Linked DNA regions of Roseimaritima multifibrata. The protein of the gene in region 2 interacts with the protein of the main gene of each other region in a pairwise test. Links are inferred from orthologs where the notes say so. Each region holds a gene or a part of one and is shown on either strand. Other genes may lie near its edges. The genes, in order: dnaE and dnaX.

Region 1 (9,429 bases), 4.7 Mb from region 2 along the record:
TTTTTGCCGAAAAAGGGAAACGGGTAGGTAGGTTGGGGGCAACAGCATCGGAAAGGCGGGGTCCATCATGACTGCAAGATCATTGACCGTCCACGCAAAATTCCTGGCTCTATTGTAGCAATACGGCGGTGTGGACTTGATTTACGGCTGATTTGGCCGGTACGTCGCTGGAATGCGGCTGGTGAGGTAGGATCTGCGTTGGTTCTTTAAAGTTGTGAAAAGATTAGACAAGCTTTTTTGTAGGATTCCCAGGTGAAATTGCCTAGCATCATTGTTAAACCCTCACGTCAGTTCCCCTTCTTGGCTCGGCATCCGTGGGTTCATTCCAGTTCGCTTGCGGAATCGAAAGAGGTTTATCCGCTGGGCCAAGAGGTCGATTTGGTTCAGCACGACGGCACCTGGTTAGCGCGAGGCTTGTACAACCCATCAAGCGGACTGAAGGTCCGGCTGTACAGCTGGGATCGTAATCAGAACTTGGATACCGATTTTTTCACCACCAAAGTCGATCAGGCGATCGCTCGACGCCGGTTGGCAGGTTTCCTGCCGGGCGACCCGCAAGCAACTTTGGAAGGCGTTCTAACCGCGTCGCGTCTGATTTTTAGCGAAGCGGACGGTTTGAGCGGATTGATTGTCGATCAGTACGCCGACTACTTGGTGGTTCAGATTGCCGCCGGTGTGATTCAATTGCGTCAGGAAGCGATTCTGGATTTCCTACAGGAGCGGTTAAAGCCTCAGGCTATTTTTCTGCGAACCGACGCCAAGACGGCGCAGAAAGAAGGGATCGAGCAGCAAGAGGGATTGGTCCGTGGGACGGCACCTGAGGGCGCCATCCTTTATCAACAGAACGGGTTGCAATTGGCCGTCGATCTACTGCACGGGCAGAAAACGGGCGGTTATTTAGATCAGCGGGACAATCACGCTGCGGCGGCTAGGTATTTGGTTGGCCGGCGCGTTCTGGACGTCTGCTGTTATGCCGGCGGGTTTGGGTTGGTGGCCGCTGCCGCCGGGGCAGCGCATGTGATCGGAGTCGACAGCAGCGAGAAAGCGCTCGATTTGGCCGCCGCCAATGCGGCGCGAAATCAGCTGACGAATCTAAGCTTTGAAAAAGCCGATTGTTTTGACTATTTGGCCAAAGCGGACCGACCGGAAGTGGACGCCGTGATCCTTGATCCGCCACGATTTGCTGGTTCACGTCGGCAGGTGGACGCGGCACTACGGGCTTACACGAAATTGAATCGAGACGCGATTCGTGGGCTGCCTGCCGGTGGGATTCTTGTCACCAACAGCTGTAGCGGGAGCGTCAGCCGCAGCGATTTTATGAACATGTTGGTGAATGTTGGCAGAAAAGAAAATCGAGATATCACGGTTCTCGAAACCCGTACCGCTGCCGCCGACCATCCGCTTCGGATTTCCTGTCCCGAATCGGATTACTTAAAGTGCTTCATTTGTGAAGTCCAGTAGCATAGACTGATAGGCACCTTGTGGAAGACCGTTGATTGTCGGCCAAGCAGTGGCCACAATTAAGGCATGGTTGATTGTCCGTTCGAATGCGGGCGGGTGTGCCTACCCCTTTCCTGAGACCTGCTAGATGAGCCTTGCATGTCAGAGATCACGATTACGATTCTTCATGGTGCCGACCGGGGCAAGGTCTACCGCGAATTGACAGTCCCGATGACGATTGGGCGTGAGGAAGGTAATTCCATCCAGCTAAACGATGAACGGGTAAGCCGTTGTCATCTGAAAGTTCAGCGGGACAATGACCGCTTGGTCCTGACCGATTTGGATAGCACCAATGGGACCAAGGTAAATGGCCAGGAAACCCATCTGCGGATTTTGCGGTATGGGGATCTGATTGCGGTTGGCCGCAGTTTGATGTTGATCGGCAGCGACGAACAGATCGCTCAGCGAATGGCTCGACTGAATGCCAAGAGTGGAGACGGGGATTCATCGGTCAGTCGAGAATCGGCTTCTTATGATGGTTCGATGGGGTTTGATGTTGGGGATGGTACGCCGCCCCAGTTGGCTGGATTGTTGGGGTTGATTGAGCCCCCTGAAATTCCAGACCGCATGTCAGCCGGGCAAGCCGCTCAATTTTGTGAAATCCTCGAATACCTGCAGGCTCGCCTGCAGAAACTGATTGAATCGGCCGAAATCGATGATGCAACGCAACAGGTTCAGGTCAATTATTCGACTTGGCAGCGATTGTTGGACCTCCAGGCTCGCTTGGCGACTTTGGTTCGCAGCGTGGCCAATCCATAGGGGGCATCGCAGCACAGTAGCGGGCAAACTGATTAGCCTTTTACGATTTCTCTCGAAGCGGCGATCAGGGCCCATTCATGGATGATTGTCATTCGATTCTTGCGGAGGCGATTTCGCTGGTCGATCCGCCCGCCTGTTTGGTCGTGGATGGTAAAATCCTTGTGGCCAACGCCCCTTTGCAGGCTTTGCTGGGACCGATCGACCACTTGGATGATCTTGTTGCCGCTGCGGATCGGGCGACCGTCCGTCAAATATTAGAAGCGGCCGCTCGGGTCCCGTCGCAGCGTGTTGCCGGTGACGTGCGTCTGCTGCAAGAGAACGAATGGAAAGAAATTCGCGCTCGCCAAGTCGTGCTACAGGACCGGCCGATGATCCTTGTCGAATTCGTGCAAGAGAGCGAATCGTTAGAATCGTTGGCCGGGGGGATTGCCCATGATTTTAACAACGTTCTTTCACCGATCCTGATCCTTAGTAATCTGATCTTGGCGCAGAAAAGTCTTTGTGGGGACGTTCGGCAATGGACGCAGGAGATCGCACAAGCAACGGGGCAGGCTGCCGGACTGGTCCGTACGTTGCTGCGGAGGACAAAGCAGCAAGAAGAAGACATTGGATCCGGTTCCACGCTGGAGACCGTTGTGGACGAGAAAGAGATGTCGCTTGTTGGGCACCGCGTGTTGGTTGTCGAAGATGACGAACTGGGATGTCGCGTTTTGGTGCTGGGGCTGGAGATGTCGGGGATGGTCGTGACCGCCTGTTCGAACGGGGCGCAGGCGATCAAACGTTTTCGGGAAAATCCATCGCTGTTCGACGTGGTGGTTTCCGATTTGATGATGCCGGAATTAACCGGGGACATCCTGGCGACACAGATTAAGGAAATTCGGCCCGAAATTCCTTTTGTGATGCTGAGTGGGTATGGGCAGTGGGGCGCGGAATTAGCGGCGGTCGACGCCTGGTTGTGCAAGCCGGCGCCGGTTGGCAATCTTGTCTCCGTGATCCGTTCCATGTTGTAGTAGGGGCGGAGCTGTTGAAGCGAGCGGGCTGTTGTGACGATCAAGTAGTTATCACAATGAATCACCGCCCGCTAGTTTTCTTATCGTTGTACTTAGGATCGAGCTGATGGATACCAGACCCTTCGTTCACCTTCATTGTCACAGCCACTACAGCCTGCTGGATGGAGCGGGCGATATCGGCAAGTTGATCGGTCGCTGTAAAGACCACGGGATGAATGCGCTGGCATTGACCGACCATGGGAACTTGCATGGTGCGTTGGAATTCTATCGGAAAGCAAAATCGGCGCAGATCAATCCGATCGTTGGTTACGAAGCCTATATCGCGCCCGGCAGTCGATTTGACAAAGGGGGAGCGGGGAGCAGTAAAGATGCAAGCTACCACCTGACCCTGTTGGCCAAAAACCGAACCGGTTTTAAGAATTTGGTCAAGTTGGCTTCGGCTGCCAGTTTGGAAGGATTTTATTTCAAGCCGCGAATCGACAAGGAAATCCTGAAAGCGCACAGCGAAGGGATCATCTGCCTGTCGGGGTGCGTCAGCAGTGAATTTAGTCGAGCGGTCTTGAAGGGGACCGATACCGCAGATGCGGTCGACGAAGCGAGAAACATCGCCGCCTGGTTCCAGAAAGTTTTCCCCGATCGATATTACATCGAGGTCATGAACAACGGGGTCGACATCCAGCGAATGCAGCTGGAAGGGGCCGTTGATATCGCTAAGCAGATGGGGTTGCCAGTTGTCACTACCAGCGACACGCACTACGTCGATCCCGAGGATGCGGAAGCACAGGATGTGATGTTATGCATCAATACCGGGCGATTCCGCACAGACCAGTCGCGGATGAAAATGGATGGGAATCAATATTTCCTCCGTAGCCCCGAACAGATGTATGAAAAATTTCCGGGCTTGGAAGATGCCGTCGCGCGCAGTCAAGAGATCGCTGACAGCGTTGATATCGACCTGGAACTGGGCAAGCACTTCTTCCCGAAATTTGAATGCCCGGATGAATTGACGCCGATCGAGTACCTCCGGCAATTATGCATCAAGGGGCTGAAGGATCGGTACCAAGGGAACGAAGAACGGCTGGTCGATGGCGAATTGACGGAAGTGGTGGTTGCTCGACTGGAGCGTGAATTAGGCGTTATTGAAAAACTGGGTTTCCCAACCTACTTCTTGATCAACTTTGACTTTGTCCATCATGCTCGCTCGCTGGGGATTTGGGCGACGGCTCGTGGTAGTGGTGTGGGGGCAATCGTCTGCTATGCGTTGTATCTCTCGCACGTCTGTCCGCTGGAATATGACTTGCTGTTTGAGCGATTTCTCGATGAAAGCCGGCTAGAGCCGCCCGATATCGATATCGACTTTGAAAAAGAACGGCGTGTCGAGATCATCCAGTACGTGAAGGAGCGGTACGGGAACGACAACGTTTGCCAGATCGGTACCTTTGGGACGCTGGCGGCAAGGGCTGCGATCAAAGACGTCGGGCGTGCCCTCGGGATTCCCTTGATGCGCGTCAATCAGGTTACCGAAATGGTCCCTGATGAACTGAAGATCACGATCAGCAAGGCATTGGAAAAGAGTGATGATCTAAGGCTGACGTACGAGAACGATGCCGAGATCCGCGAAATGCTGGATCTGGCGATGCGAATCGAAGGCCTGGCTCGAAATGTGGGGACACACGCTGCGGCGGTGGTGATCGCCGACCGCCCGCTAACCGAATTTGTGCCGCTGGGCCGAGTTCCGGGGAAGCAGGATGTGATCACCCAGTGGGCGATGAAAGATGTCGAAGCGGCCGGTCTGCTAAAGATGGACTTTCTGGGGCTGCGGAACTTGACGATGCTCTCCCGAGCCGTCGCGTTTGTCAAACAGACCACCGGGGAGACGATCGATCCGCTGAAGTTTCCTCTGAAGGATAAGGCGACCTATCAGTTGCTGCAGCGCGGGGAAACTAAAGGGGTCTTCCAGTTGGAATCGGGCGGGATCCGTGACCTCCTGCAGCGAATGAAGCCCGACAGTTTCCACGACATTATTGCGACCGCGGCACTCTATCGACCGGGACCACTGGAAGGTGGGATGGTCGATATGTATGTCGATATTAAGCACGGTCGCTTGCAGCCGGAATACAAGCATCCGGTGCTGGAAGAAATCCTTGCCGAGACCAACTCGGTTATGGTTTACCAAGAACAGGTGATGCGGATTTTGAACCGGCTGGGAGGAATCCCGCTGGCCAGTGCATACACTTGTATTAAGGCGATTAGTAAAAAGAACGAAGATCTGATCAATGAAAACCGCGATAAATTCATCAGCGGTTCCGTTGAATCGGGGTTGGCAGAAAAAGATGCCGTAGAAATCTGGAGTTTGATTCAGAAGTTTGCCGGTTACGGTTTCAATAAATCGCACAGTACCGCATACGCATTGATCGCCTTCCAGACGGCTTATCTGAAGGCACACTATCCTGTCGAATTCATGGCCTCGCTGCTGGCCAGTGATATCTCGTCACGAAACTTCAAACGCAAAGACCCGATGGTCGAGCATATGGAGGATTGTGAGCGGATGGGCATTGAAGTGGTGAACCCCGATGTCAATCACAGCGACGCCGATTTCTCAGTCAATGATGGCAAAATCTATTTTGCCTTGTCCGCCATCAAAGGTTGCGGTGGATCGACCGGTGTCGCGATCGAAACCGAACGGAAGAAGAACGGTCCCTTTAAGGACATCTTTGATTTTTGTGAACGGGTCGATCCTGGCGCCTGTAATAAATCGGCGATTGAAACCCTGATCAAAGCGGGGGCGATGGATAGCTTTGGAGCCAAACGAAGTCAGTTGGTAGCCGTCATGGAACGGGCTATGCAAAGTGGAGCTGCAGCCCTCGCAGACAAAAAAAGTGGTCAAGCAAGTTTGTTCGGCGATTTCGAAGAGGAAGAAGATGCACCGACCGCCGCTGATACGTTGCCCGACATGGAGGAAACACCGGAAAGGCAAAAGTTGATCAGTGAAAAGGAAGTGCTGGGTTTCTATCTGACCAGCCATCCGCTGGCAGAGTATGAACCCAAACTATCCGCTTTCCGTTCACACCAGACCGATCAACTAGGGCCGCTGAAGGATCGTGCTGAGGTCATGATCGGAGGGATGATCAGTTCCGTGAAGATCGCCCATACCAAAAATAGTAAACCAGGTTCTCCTTCCAAATACGTTAACTTTGATTTGGAAGATATGCAGGGTGCCATTCGCTGCATCATGTGGCCCAATGGTTATGCCGAGATGGGAGAAAAGGTTATCTCTGACTCGGTGGTGATGGTGCGAGGTGTCTGTGACAAGCGTGGCGGCGGCGATGACGTCAATTTAATTGTCAATGAATTGGTTCCAATCGATGAACTGGATGGCCGCTATACCCGTGGGATCCGGGTTCAGATCGACCAGGAAAAACATAGTGAAGAAATGCTGCCACAGATTCGCGAAATCATTCGCGGGTATCCAGGTAAGCAGGAGTTACTGTTCGCTGTAAAGGTGACCGATGGTCATGTCATTCACATGCGTAGCAAGAGCACTCAGCTGGAATTGACAAACGAACTGCGAGCCAGATTGGATGACCTGCTGGGGATCGGAGGCTACAAGATGCTGACGACTCGGCCGCAATTGTCCCAGGGCGGCGGGCCTAAGTGGAAGAAGTAGCGCGGGGGTGGTGGAGTTTGTTTTTGTGCTCCCTTTGTTGGGAGACACGGAGACACGGAGACACGGAGACACGGAGTGAAGGAGTGAAGGAGTGGCGGAGTGGCGGAGTGGCGGAGTGGCGGAGTGGCGGAGGTTGTTTTTTATCTTTGATAGATTGGTAGGAAACCTCGGTCTAGCTGCAACATGATTAAGTTGCAGGCGGTCACGTAGACCGGATGGATTTGCCCCTCCCAGTATCCGTCGGGGCGTTGGTCCGAGACAATTCGGTCGTACAGCTGGTCGCGAAATTTCAGCCAAAGGTCGTCGCCTTGGCGGTAGACGACTTGGCTGTAGTAGAGGTAGGTGTAGTGCCAGTGACCGAATGCCCCTGCAGTATCATTGATGTTGTGCAGGTTGTCTTTTGAGTACTTCAGCATGTCGGGAATGTGTTCGCTGGCATCGTCCCCGGCGTTGTAGAGGGCGGCCAGAGCGGCTGCCGTAATCGCCGGCCGACTGCTTCCCGTTTGACGACTGCTGTAGCTGATTCCGCCGTCGGGGTTCTTGCAGACGTAGATGTACTCTTTGGCCTGTTCGATGATTTTGGCAGGGACCGCGATTCCGGCGTTGCGGCAGCCGCGAAGGCCTTGCACTTGCGTGATCGTGGTCGATCCCTCATCGAAGTTATTTCCTTCACGAGCGGAGACGTAGCCCCAGCCACCCGCGGGGGTTTGGGCGTTGCCGCTGAATTCGACCGCTCGACTGAGCACATCGACCAGTTCATCGCGACGTTCAATCAGCCCTTCTTCCCCTAGGACTTGGGAAAGAAACAGCATTGCGAATCCGTGCCCGTAGGTGTACCGGCTATCGGTTTGAGGGTCTCCGATCAGTCCGTTGGAGCGTGATTTGCTGATCAGGTAATCGGTCGCGCGGGCCAGTTCTCGCGCGTAGGGGCCCTGGGTCGTGGTCGATCCGCTGGCAATCATTGCGGTCCCGGCGAGGGCTGCCATCGCCGTGGGGTAGACCTGCACGTTCCACTGGCCGCGAGAGGATTGGGTTTTTCGCAACCACTCCAGCCCCTTGGTCGTCGATTCGGTCCACCGCGGATTTCGAGCCGCCGCGAATAACGAAGTCGGTTGGCTGCTGCCAAGCGTGACCGCTGCGGCGCCTCCCCACAACGCTTTGCGTAGAAGGTCGCGGCGGGTGGTCGCAGCTGATAGGGCGAGCTGGTCTGTCATTGCCATCGATCCTGGGCGTTGGGAATGTCGATAATAGGGAAGGCCGGCGGAGCGTGAATTCCCTCGTCTATTGTGGCAGTCGGAGGCTACGGGGACTAGGTCGATTTTAGCCGATCGTGACGTGCAACCCGCGTTTTTGCTGGCATTTCGGGCAGAAAAAAGTGGCTCGCTGTGCTTGCACGATGCGGCGAATGGAACCGTCGGTGCAGCGAAAACAGGGATGATTTTCGCGGTCGTAGACCTGGTGGTGGTTTTGGTAGCCCCCTTCATGATTGAGGGCGTTGCGGTAGGTCCCGTCGGCTAGCGTTGACCCTTCGTATTGAATCGCTTTTTCTAATACCTGACGGATCGCCGAATCGATCCGTTGCCATTGTTTCTTGGTCAGATTAAGGCATTTGGTCCGCGGGTCGATTCCTGCGAGATGGAGGATTTCGGCGGCATACAAATTTCCGATTCCTGCGACCGCTTTTTGATCGAGGAGGGCGACCTTGATCGCTCGTTGGCTGGTTTGCAGTTTTTCACGTAGCTGTTCCCAGGTGATCGACAGCGCATCGATGCCCAGCCGATCCGTGCCAAGATGGCTTTTCAGGCCTGCTGCGTCATACCACCGAAACGTCCCCAGGCCGCGTCGATCCCAGAAAAGCAGCTGGTCGTGTAGAGGGCCCTCCAGTTCAATTTGGATTCGCAGGTGTGTTTGGTTGGGAGGATCGGCCACCAGGACCAGGCCGGTCATTCGCGGTTCGATCACGATCGCGGCTTGATCATCCAATTCCAACAAGATGCGTTTGCCCCGGCGGCCGATGCTCTGGATCGTCCGGCCTTGGACGCGGCGGTTAAGGGCATCCATGCGGGGGGAGACGGCGATCGGTCGCAGTTCGCACGGGGTACGGCGGACCGAGAGGATCCGATGTCCGCAGATCCCCGCGACACCGCGTCGCATTGTTTCGACTTCGGGTAATTCTGGCATGATCGTTGCATTCTACCATGAAGGGCGATTTGGACAGCTCTTGCGACGTTGACTTTCTGTCACGAGTCCCCACAATCGATGGACTGACCATTTATTTCATTGGAATCTAGTATGACGACCCCTCCTGATTCTCCTGCCTCCGCACAGGTTCCTGACGCTCAAGGCCGCTTTGGTGATTTTGGCGGGCGTTTTGTGCCCGAAACGCTGACGTGTGCGCTCGATCAATTGGCTGAAGAGTACGAAAAAGCCAAAAAAGATCCTCTATTTCAAGAGGAACTGAACGGGTTGCTGAAGACTTTCGTAGGCCGCCCA
Region 2 (8,227 bases):
GCGATCACCGACCATTCGCAGCGGGTTGCGATGGCAGGGGGATTGGATCCCGATCGCCTGCGAGCGCAGTGGAAACTGATCGAACAGATCCGTCCGGAATATGAGGGCCGCCTACAAATCCTGAAGGGAATTGAATGTGATATTCTCGAAGACGGACGGATGGATTTGCCCGATGATTGTTTGGCGGAAGGGGACTGGATTATCGCCAGTATCCATTACGGCCAGAAACAACCGAGAGAACAGATCACCGACCGAATTCTTGGAGCCCTGGCTCATCCCTCCGTCAATATCATCGCTCATCCGACGGGCCGCCTGATCAATCGTCGACCACCCTACGACGTCGACATGGAAGCCGTCATTCAGGCCGCCGCCGATCATGGCAAAATGCTGGAACTGAATGCCAATCCGGCACGGTTAGATCTGAATGAAGTGCACTTAGCTGCCGCTCGCCGAGCCGGTGTTCCGATCGTCATCAGCACCGACGCGCACAGTATCGATGGGCTGGATGTGATGCAGTACGGAGTCTTGCAAGGCAGGCGTGGCGGATTGGCGGCGAACGACGTCGCCAATACTCGCCCTTGGGATGATTTTAAAGCAAGCTACCTGTCGCCCCAAACAAGCTAAGCTGAGGTGGTGCCGGTTTTGGGGGCCACCAGGAAGCTAAAAATTTGGTATGACTATCAACCACAAGCTCCTGGGGATCATGGATGGCCAAGAAAGCAAAAACGCGACGGGTTTACGATGAAGACTTTAAGCGAGAGGCAGTTCAAATGCTCCTCGATGGGCACTCCGCAAAGTCGGTGGCAGAACGTCTGGGCATTACCTGCCCAACCATCGTCCGTCGGTGGAAACAGCAGCAGTTGACAGCCGCAGGCCCGGTGGCCGACGCGATGGATGATCGGGTCAAAGAGCTGGAGAATCAGTTGCGTCGCGTCGAGCGGGAGCGCGACGTCTTAAAAAAAGCGTTAATCATTTTCGGCCGCAACGAGTAGCCGAAATCTATCCCGCTGCCGCGTCGATTGTCCAGCTGCAGATAGCATCCGAGCGAGAGGTCTGTGATTTCCTATCGCTCAATCGGTCTTCCTTTCAAGCCTGGCAGCGTTCCGGAGGCTCGGAGCGCGATGAGTCTGATGCCGCGTTACTGCCGATCGTCACTGCGGTCTTCCGAAAGCATAAACGCCGCTATGGCAGCCGTCGAATCGTTGAGGAACTGAAGACAATGGACATTCATTGCGGCCGTCGCAGAGTGTCAAAACTCATGGAAGATGCAGGACTTCGCGCGATTCAGCCGAAATCGTTTAAGCCGCGAACCACCGAAAGTCGACATCGGCTTGGGTACAGTCCTAACCTTTTGCTGGATCTGCTAGAACCGACCACCTTTGGTCAACTTTGGGTAGGCGACATTACGTACATTCCCGTCGATGGTATTGGTTTTGGATATCTTGCCACGCTGATGGATCGCTATTCACGCCGGATTGTTGGATGGGATTTCCGCGATGACATGACTGAACAACTCGCTGTGACAGCTCTTCAGCGATCGATTCGAGCTGTGCAGCCTTCGGCAGGATTGATTCACCACACTGACCGTGGTGGCCAATATGCAGGAAAGCGGTATCGTGGAATTCTCTCTCGTGCATCAATGCGACAGAGCATGAGTCGTGCGGGCGACTGCTACGACAATGCATTTATGGAATCATGCTTCGGAACTCTCAAGACTGAAATGGGTATGGCCGAATACCTGAGTATGGCGATCGCAAAACGCGAGTTGACTGAGTACATCCAGTACTACAACACCGATCGCCGACATTCATCTCTCGGCTACCTCACGCCGACACAGTACGAAGCCGCCGCATGAGCGGCGCAAGCTTCCCGGTGGCCCCCAAAACCGGCACCACCTCAAGCCGCCACCGTGGTAGCTACGCTCGCCAGAGCCTGTCGTGGGTCTGGGCGAACGTAGGGCGTTGGCAAGGCAGTTGGTCAGCCACGAAAACTTACTGGCCGGGCTTCGGCATCATCGAACCGACCATCTGCTGGACCGATTCGATCACTTGGTCAAACTGCTCTTGGGTTTGGGCGGCTGCCAGTTGTTGAACAGGAGCCCCCACCACCATCAGTCCCATGTTGATCTGAGCCATTTGCTGCTGACCTTCTGGTGTCTTCAGTTTTTCAGCCGTCGCTTGAGCTTCGGCGATCGATTCTTTCCAGTTGGCCGCCATGTCGGCGGGGACCCAGCGGTTTTCAACCTTGGTGAAAGCCTGTTCGGTCACCTTTTCACCTGCGGTGATTTGGACCATCGCTTCGTTGTCGGTTTCTGAAAGGACGACCACTTTAGGGACGTCTGCCATCCCGGTGAATGGAGTCCCCTGCAGATCACCGGCGGACGTCGACAGTTTCTGGAAGGCCGAGCGGATATCGCTAAAATCTTCAGCCAGGAGAGTGGAAGTATCGAATTCCAGCATGGCTTGACGGTCGGTCAAAGGGCTGCTGGAGATCGCCAACAGCAGATCGCCTGACGCGGCGAGTGTCTGGTTGGTTTTGGGGTCTGCGGGCAAGATTGCTTGAAGCGTCGGATTGTTCATCATCAGTTCCTGCTTGGTTTGCAGGATCGTCCCCAGTTGCTGGATCAAATTTTTGATCCCGTTCCAGGTGTTCGCATTTACTGCCGCGACTTGAAGGCGGACCGTGGCGGCGACATCCTGCTGATAGGTCGGTGGCATGCTGTCCCATAGCGTGACCAGATCGAAATCGGCGGCCGCTTGGCTAACGACCTGAGCGGTTTCGGCAGCGGTTGGGTTTGGCCCCAGTTTTGATTGGGCGGCGGTTGCATTTCCGGCGGGCTTCGTCGCTCCATTTGCGGTTCCAGGATTTGCTGGAGCCATTTTAGCTTGGTTCTGTTTCGCCAGGGCCGCGCTAGCTGCATCCAGCCGGTTCAGTGGAACGGACAGGAGTTTGCCTTCCGGAGTGCGAATATGGACGACTCCGTTTTCAAGGCTCTCAAACGTCCCTTCAACGCGGTACTTGCCCGTGCTGTCGGTCCAGGTATCCGCAAACGCGAGGGGCGCGCAGAGCATCAAGCCAAAGGCAAGCAGGAACGCGGGGCGGCGGTAGGAAAGGTTGTGCATCGTGAATCTCGGGCAGGCTCGGGAAAGGAGGGCGGGTATCAGCGTTACTTTTTCACCAAAGACCAATCGCGTCGCTGACGACTACTGGGGATTCCCATTTTTTTACGGTATTTGGTGACGGTTCGGCGAGCAACGGTCATGCCCGCTTTCCCCAATTCTTCGACTAGATCTTCATCGCTTAGTGGTTTGCTTTTGTCTTCTTTGTCGATGACGGTTTGCAGTTTCAGGCGGATCGTATCCCAGGCAACATCTTCGCCATCTTCGTTTTGGGTCCCGCCGACGAAAAACCGTTTCATCGGCAAGATGCCCCTGGGCGTCTGCACCCATTTATCGTCGACCGCTCGGCTGACGGTGGTCACGTGCACCCCGACCTTGTCGGCGATCTGCTGCATTTTCAGCGGTTCAATCGCTTCGGGGCCTTCATCGAGGAATCGTTTTTGGTGTTCGACGATCGCTTCGGCGACTTTCGTCAAGGTGCTACGACGTTGTTCGATCGAATCGATCAACCATTGGGCTCCGTTGATTTTCTTTTTGATGAATTCTCGTTCTTCATCGGTGCTGGTTGGGTCTTGCAGGCGTTTTCGGTAGTATTCGCTGATGTACAACTGAGGGACGCGGTCATCATCCAAGCGGACTTTGTATTTCCCGTCTTCGTCCTGTTCAACGATGACGTCGGGAGTGACGTTGGGAACGTAGGTTTTGGTGAAGGCGTTTCCCGGTTTCGGGTTCAGTTTGTGCATCGTCTCCCTGGCGGCCTGGATGGCGTCGATCGTCAACCCTGATTTCCGCTGGATGATCGGCATTCGGTTTTCGGCCAAATCCTGAAGATGCCCGCTGATCAGCGTTTTCATCTCTTCGTAGTACGGCAGGTCCGGCGTCAGTTGTAGGAGCAAGCACTCACGCAGGTCGCGGGCAGCGATACCGTTTGGTTCTAGGGACTGCACAACCGCCAACGCTTCCTGAGCCAGTTCCAGGTCTTCTTTGGTGTGGTTGGCTGGCAGCAAGTCATTGAGGGGCATTCTTAAATAGCCACCGTCGCGTGCATCAAGCGTGCTGATGATTCGCTCGGCCATCTGTTCGACGCGATCATCGATGTCCATTTCCGCCAGTTGATGCAGGAGGAAATCATTTAGCGATTCGGGACGCATTTCTGCGTTCGCCATCAGGTCATGGCGGCGATCGCCTTCTTCCTGGATGCGGTTGCTGGACCGTCGAAACGAATCGTCAAAAGTGTTCGGCAGTTCGCCGTCCATGTTCAGCAAACGTTCGAAATCATCTTTGTTGTCGTGGTCGTTATCGACGACCAGTTCTTTTTCCGATTCGGCACGAGTGTCGGCGGAGGGTTCGTTGGAATCGTCGCTCTCGTCCGGAGCCAACGGATCGCTCTCCTGGATTTCAAGCAGAGGATTCTCGTTGATTTCTTGCTCGATTCGCTCCTGCAAAGCAAGCGTCGGGAGCTGCAGGATTTCCATTGACTGGATCATCCGCGGGGCAATCTTCTGAACTTGCAGTTGCCGGGCTTCTAGCCCCATCGACATGCGCATCAGAGTGGACTCCAGTTAAATATTGTGAACACCAATGCCCTTGCGGAAGATTCTAAAGCGATTCGTCCGAGGGCAGAAAAGTGAGGCAAGCGAACTACAGTTTTTGGCGTCCCGTGAGGGCGTCGGCCAAGATTTCTTTGTTGGCATATTCGAGGATACTGCCCGAAGTGATGCCGCGAGCCAGTCGAGTCACCTCGACGGGATACTCGCTTAACAGATTGGAGATAAACAGAGACGTTCCATCTCCCTCCAGGGTCGGATTCGTCGCCATGATCACTTCGTTGAAATTTCCTGTCCGAACGCGATCGATTAGCGGATCGATTGTCAGTTGGTCAGGGCCAATTCCATCCAGTGGAGCGATCCGGCCCAAGAGTACATGATACAGACCTTGATAGACGCCTGCCTGTTCCAGGGACATTAAATCGCGAGGCTGTTCCACAATGCACAACCTGGATTTATCGCGATTCGGGTTGCGACAGATCTCGCAGGCTGGCCCCTCCGATAAATTAAAACAGGTTTCGCAGTAGCGAACGTTCTCACGAACATTGGTGATCGAAGCGGCCAATGCCAAAGCTTCGGATTTGGGGACGCGGAGCAAGTGATAGGCCAGCCTTTCGGCCGATTTGCGACCGATTCCAGGTAACCTTCCAAGTTGGTCGACCAGTTCGACAACGGCTCCCGATTCTTGGGAAAACACAGCCTATTGCCCACCCGTCAAAGAGGCGAGTGCACCATCGAGACCCGGCAACCCATCCAGTTTCAAGCCGGCCGCCACTTCCTGCATCGCAGCGGCATATCGCTGCTTTCCAATCATGTGGCCTTCGCTGGCCGCCGCTTTCACCGCTTCTTGCAATACGCCACTCTCGTGCGCTTGACCATCGAAATCGATCGATACCATCTCGCCGATCCCGTTGAACTGAGCCACGACGATCCCTTGGTCGATTTCGACCTCAAAGCGTTCCTCCTGCAGTCGAGCGGTCATCTCGGTGATCGCTTGTGGCAATTTTTGCAAATTGCCCATCATGGCTGCCAGATTTCCAAACTTAAACATCGACGTCCTTATGGGGTACCGAGCTGCAACTAAGAGGGGCGCGGGTCGTCGACCCGAACGACTTCTAAATCAAACAATTCCATGCACTTCTTGACATATGGGTCCGTCTGCAGTCCCCGGTGTCTCTGCTTACGCTCCGCCGATGTACTGACCGGTTGAGCTCGCGGCTGGGAAACCACATTTTTGTCGAAGCCTGATTCTATCAGCACATGGCGTGCCGCGACGACTGCTAAAGCCTCTTCTAGCTTACTTTTTTGTTCTGGTTTGTCGCAACGGGATTTCGTCAGTTTCAAATCGGCTGGAAAAAGGACCCGGATTCGGCCCTCTTCGACCAGTTCCACCTTGCTGTATTGGCGCGCAAGGTCCGCCGTCAGATCGTCCAGCCTTTCAATTGAACGCTTCCAGAGCACCAAGACTCCTGCGGGGGTCCATTCCGGGGGAGGATAGGACGTGGGCAGCTCTTTGGGGGGCGATGGTGCTTTCGGCGTCTCGCTGGCGGTCGCTGCGGCGGGAGCTGGCGTAGCGGCCGGTTCCACACGGGGTGGAGGTGGTTTGGAGGTTCCAATTGTCTGAGGCGTCGCGCCGACCGGTTCCGAAACGTCCGCGGGCCCAAGATTTTCGATGGAAGGAGGGGGCGGTGCAGAGAGGGCTGCCGGCGGAGTGGTGGGGGCCGGCGGAGTCGTGGGCGGTGCCTGGGTAGCGGCAATCGCAGGTGCGGTTGCCGGAGTTGCAACTGCGGTTTGCGCTGGAGCAGTTTGCGCCGCTGCGGTTTCTGCTGGAGCGGTGCTCTCTGGCTGAGCCTGCGGTTCCTTCGGGATTTCCGCTTGCTGCGATAGCTCTGGAACCGAAGCTGGTGCATCTGCCGCGGCTGGCTGAGCGGTGGCGGGAGTGCTGGCCGCCGGAGCGGCTGCTAGCGGTTCAGACTTTTTTTTTTCGCCTGTCGCAGAAATGCGGGCAGGCGTGCTCTGTTTCACACCCGCCATCAAATCCGCCATCCGCTGCAGGTCGGGGAGCTGACAGATCTGGATCAAAGCGATTTCAAGCAGCACTCGCCCGTGAACGCTTTGTCGAATCCGAACCAATGTCTGATCCAGCAGGGAAACGACAGCGAGGATGGTCGCCACGCCCCACGAGGAACCTCGTTTTTTCAGTTCATCGTGCATCGATTCGCTGCAGAACCGGAGCATTGCGGGCTCGCAGCCCACCGTGGCGATCAACAGGTCGCGGAAGTGTCCGAGTAACTGTTCCCCCAGTTGGCCTGCGTCGACTCCGGCCTGAGTCGCCAAGTCGGCTTGTTCAATCGCCGATTTTGCATCGCGTTCGATGAGGGCGGTCGTCAGGTCGTGCAATCGCTGGTCATCGGCCGTCCCCAGCATGCTGTGGACGGTTTCGACGGTCAGCTTGCCAGAACTGAAGCTTAACACTTGCTCCAGCAGTGACTGGCTGTCTCGCATCGATCCTGCGGCGCGGCGCGACAGCAAGCGGAGAGCTTCGTCATCCGCTTCCGCTTTTTCGGAATCGATGATTTCTCTCAGCCGGCCCATGATCTCGTCGGCATGGACCGGAGCAAAATCGAATCGCTGGCAGCGGCTCAGGACGGTGATCGGGATTTTTTCCGGATCGGTCGTGCAGAAAATGAATTTGACGTGTTCGGGAGGCTCTTCAAGCGTTTTCAGCAGCGCGTTAAACGCCGCTGTCGTCAGCATGTGAACTTCGTCGATAATGTAGATTTTGTAGCGAGCACGGCTGGGGCGGACTCCAACCCCGGCTCTTAGCGAGCGGATTTCATCGATTCCGCGATTGCTGGCTCCGTCGATTTCCAGCACATCGATATCTTCGCCTGCGTCGATTGCCTGGGAGATGTCGCTATCGTTGTCTGGAGTGGCTGTCGGCCCTTCGGGAGCGTTCAGTGCCTTAGCGAAAATCCGAGCGGTGCTGGTTTTTCCGACCCCGCGAGCCCCCGTGAACAGGTAGGCATGTCCGACACGATTGGTTTCAATCGCATTTTTTAGAGCTTGTCCGACGTGACCTTGGCCAACCAGCTCGCCAAAACTTTTGGGCCGGTAACGTCGTGCAACCACGACGTATTTATCAGAATTGGGGTCACTTTGCAGATCGGAATCGGCCATTGGATTTGCTGTCGAAATGCGGACTGCGAAAAAGAAAATTGCCTGCCGGAGGCGACCCCCACACAAAGGTACCCCGCTTATGGCTGCTCCAGTTAAGGCCTGACCAGGTTCACGGTTCCCCATCGCAAGGGCCGCCACCGCCAGGCAATTCAAGCCGAACCCAATCCAAAGGTTGGTCGTTCAGTCTTACGCCGCGCTGTAGGTGACTCGCTTCTGCTGCTTATGCGGCATCGCTTTGCCACACACCAACAGGCTTGATTCTGTACCCGATCCGCCTGGATGTCAAAGGGGGAGGCCCACCTCTTCAGCGACCGAAGTCGCACCAATCGATCGCGAGCCCGCAATTATTAAGGGAAAGGATAGTGAACGGACAATCGGTGG

Evidence for each region.
Region 1: the proteins of dnaX (region 2) and dnaE interact in binary tests that used the Escherichia coli proteins (3 or more experiments, as listed by UniProt). The link is inferred for Roseimaritima multifibrata from one-to-one orthologs.

The regions. Positions count from the first base shown.
Region 1 is NZ_CP036262.1:6,606,810-6,616,238, reverse strand. What follows is about bases 3,004-7,136. They hold dnaE (DNA polymerase III subunit alpha), read left to right. Parts: upstream 3,004-3,375; coding sequence 3,376-6,936; downstream 6,937-7,136. Other genes in these bases: FF011L_RS23910 (prenyltransferase/squalene oxidase repeat-containing protein), read right to left, coding at 7,077-7,136; FF011L_RS23920 (ATP-binding response regulator), read left to right, coding at 3,004-3,269. Also shown: FF011L_RS23930 (class I SAM-dependent rRNA methyltransferase), read left to right, coding at 253-1,461; FF011L_RS23925 (FHA domain-containing protein), read left to right, coding at 1,600-2,259; more of FF011L_RS23920, read left to right, coding at 2,337-3,003; more of FF011L_RS23910, read right to left, coding at 7,137-8,150; mutM (bifunctional DNA-formamidopyrimidine glycosylase/DNA-(apurinic or apyrimidinic site) lyase), read right to left, coding at 8,257-9,117; trpB (tryptophan synthase subunit beta), read left to right, coding at 9,229-9,429. UniProt on the Escherichia coli protein: DNA polymerase III is a complex, multichain enzyme responsible for most of the replicative synthesis in bacteria. This DNA polymerase also exhibits 3' to 5' exonuclease activity. The alpha chain is the DNA polymerase catalytic subunit.
Region 2 is NZ_CP036262.1:1,896,841-1,905,067, forward strand. Bases 5,297-8,227 are described here. They hold dnaX (DNA polymerase III subunit gamma/tau), read right to left. Parts: upstream 7,847-8,227; coding sequence 5,747-7,846; downstream 5,297-5,746. Other genes in these bases: recR (recombination mediator RecR), read right to left, coding at 5,297-5,363; FF011L_RS07000 (YbaB/EbfC family nucleoid-associated protein), read right to left, coding at 5,367-5,717. In the rest of the region: DNA polymerase/3'-5' exonuclease PolX, read left to right, coding at 1-624; FF011L_RS26775 (transposase), read left to right, coding at 708-992; FF011L_RS06980 (IS3 family transposase), read left to right, coding at 998-1,855; FF011L_RS06985 (SHD1 domain-containing protein), read right to left, coding at 1,992-3,122; rpoN (RNA polymerase factor sigma-54), read right to left, coding at 3,167-4,666; more of recR, read right to left, coding at 4,761-5,296. UniProt on the Escherichia coli protein: Part of the beta sliding clamp loading complex, which hydrolyzes ATP to load the beta clamp onto primed DNA to form the DNA replication pre-initiation complex.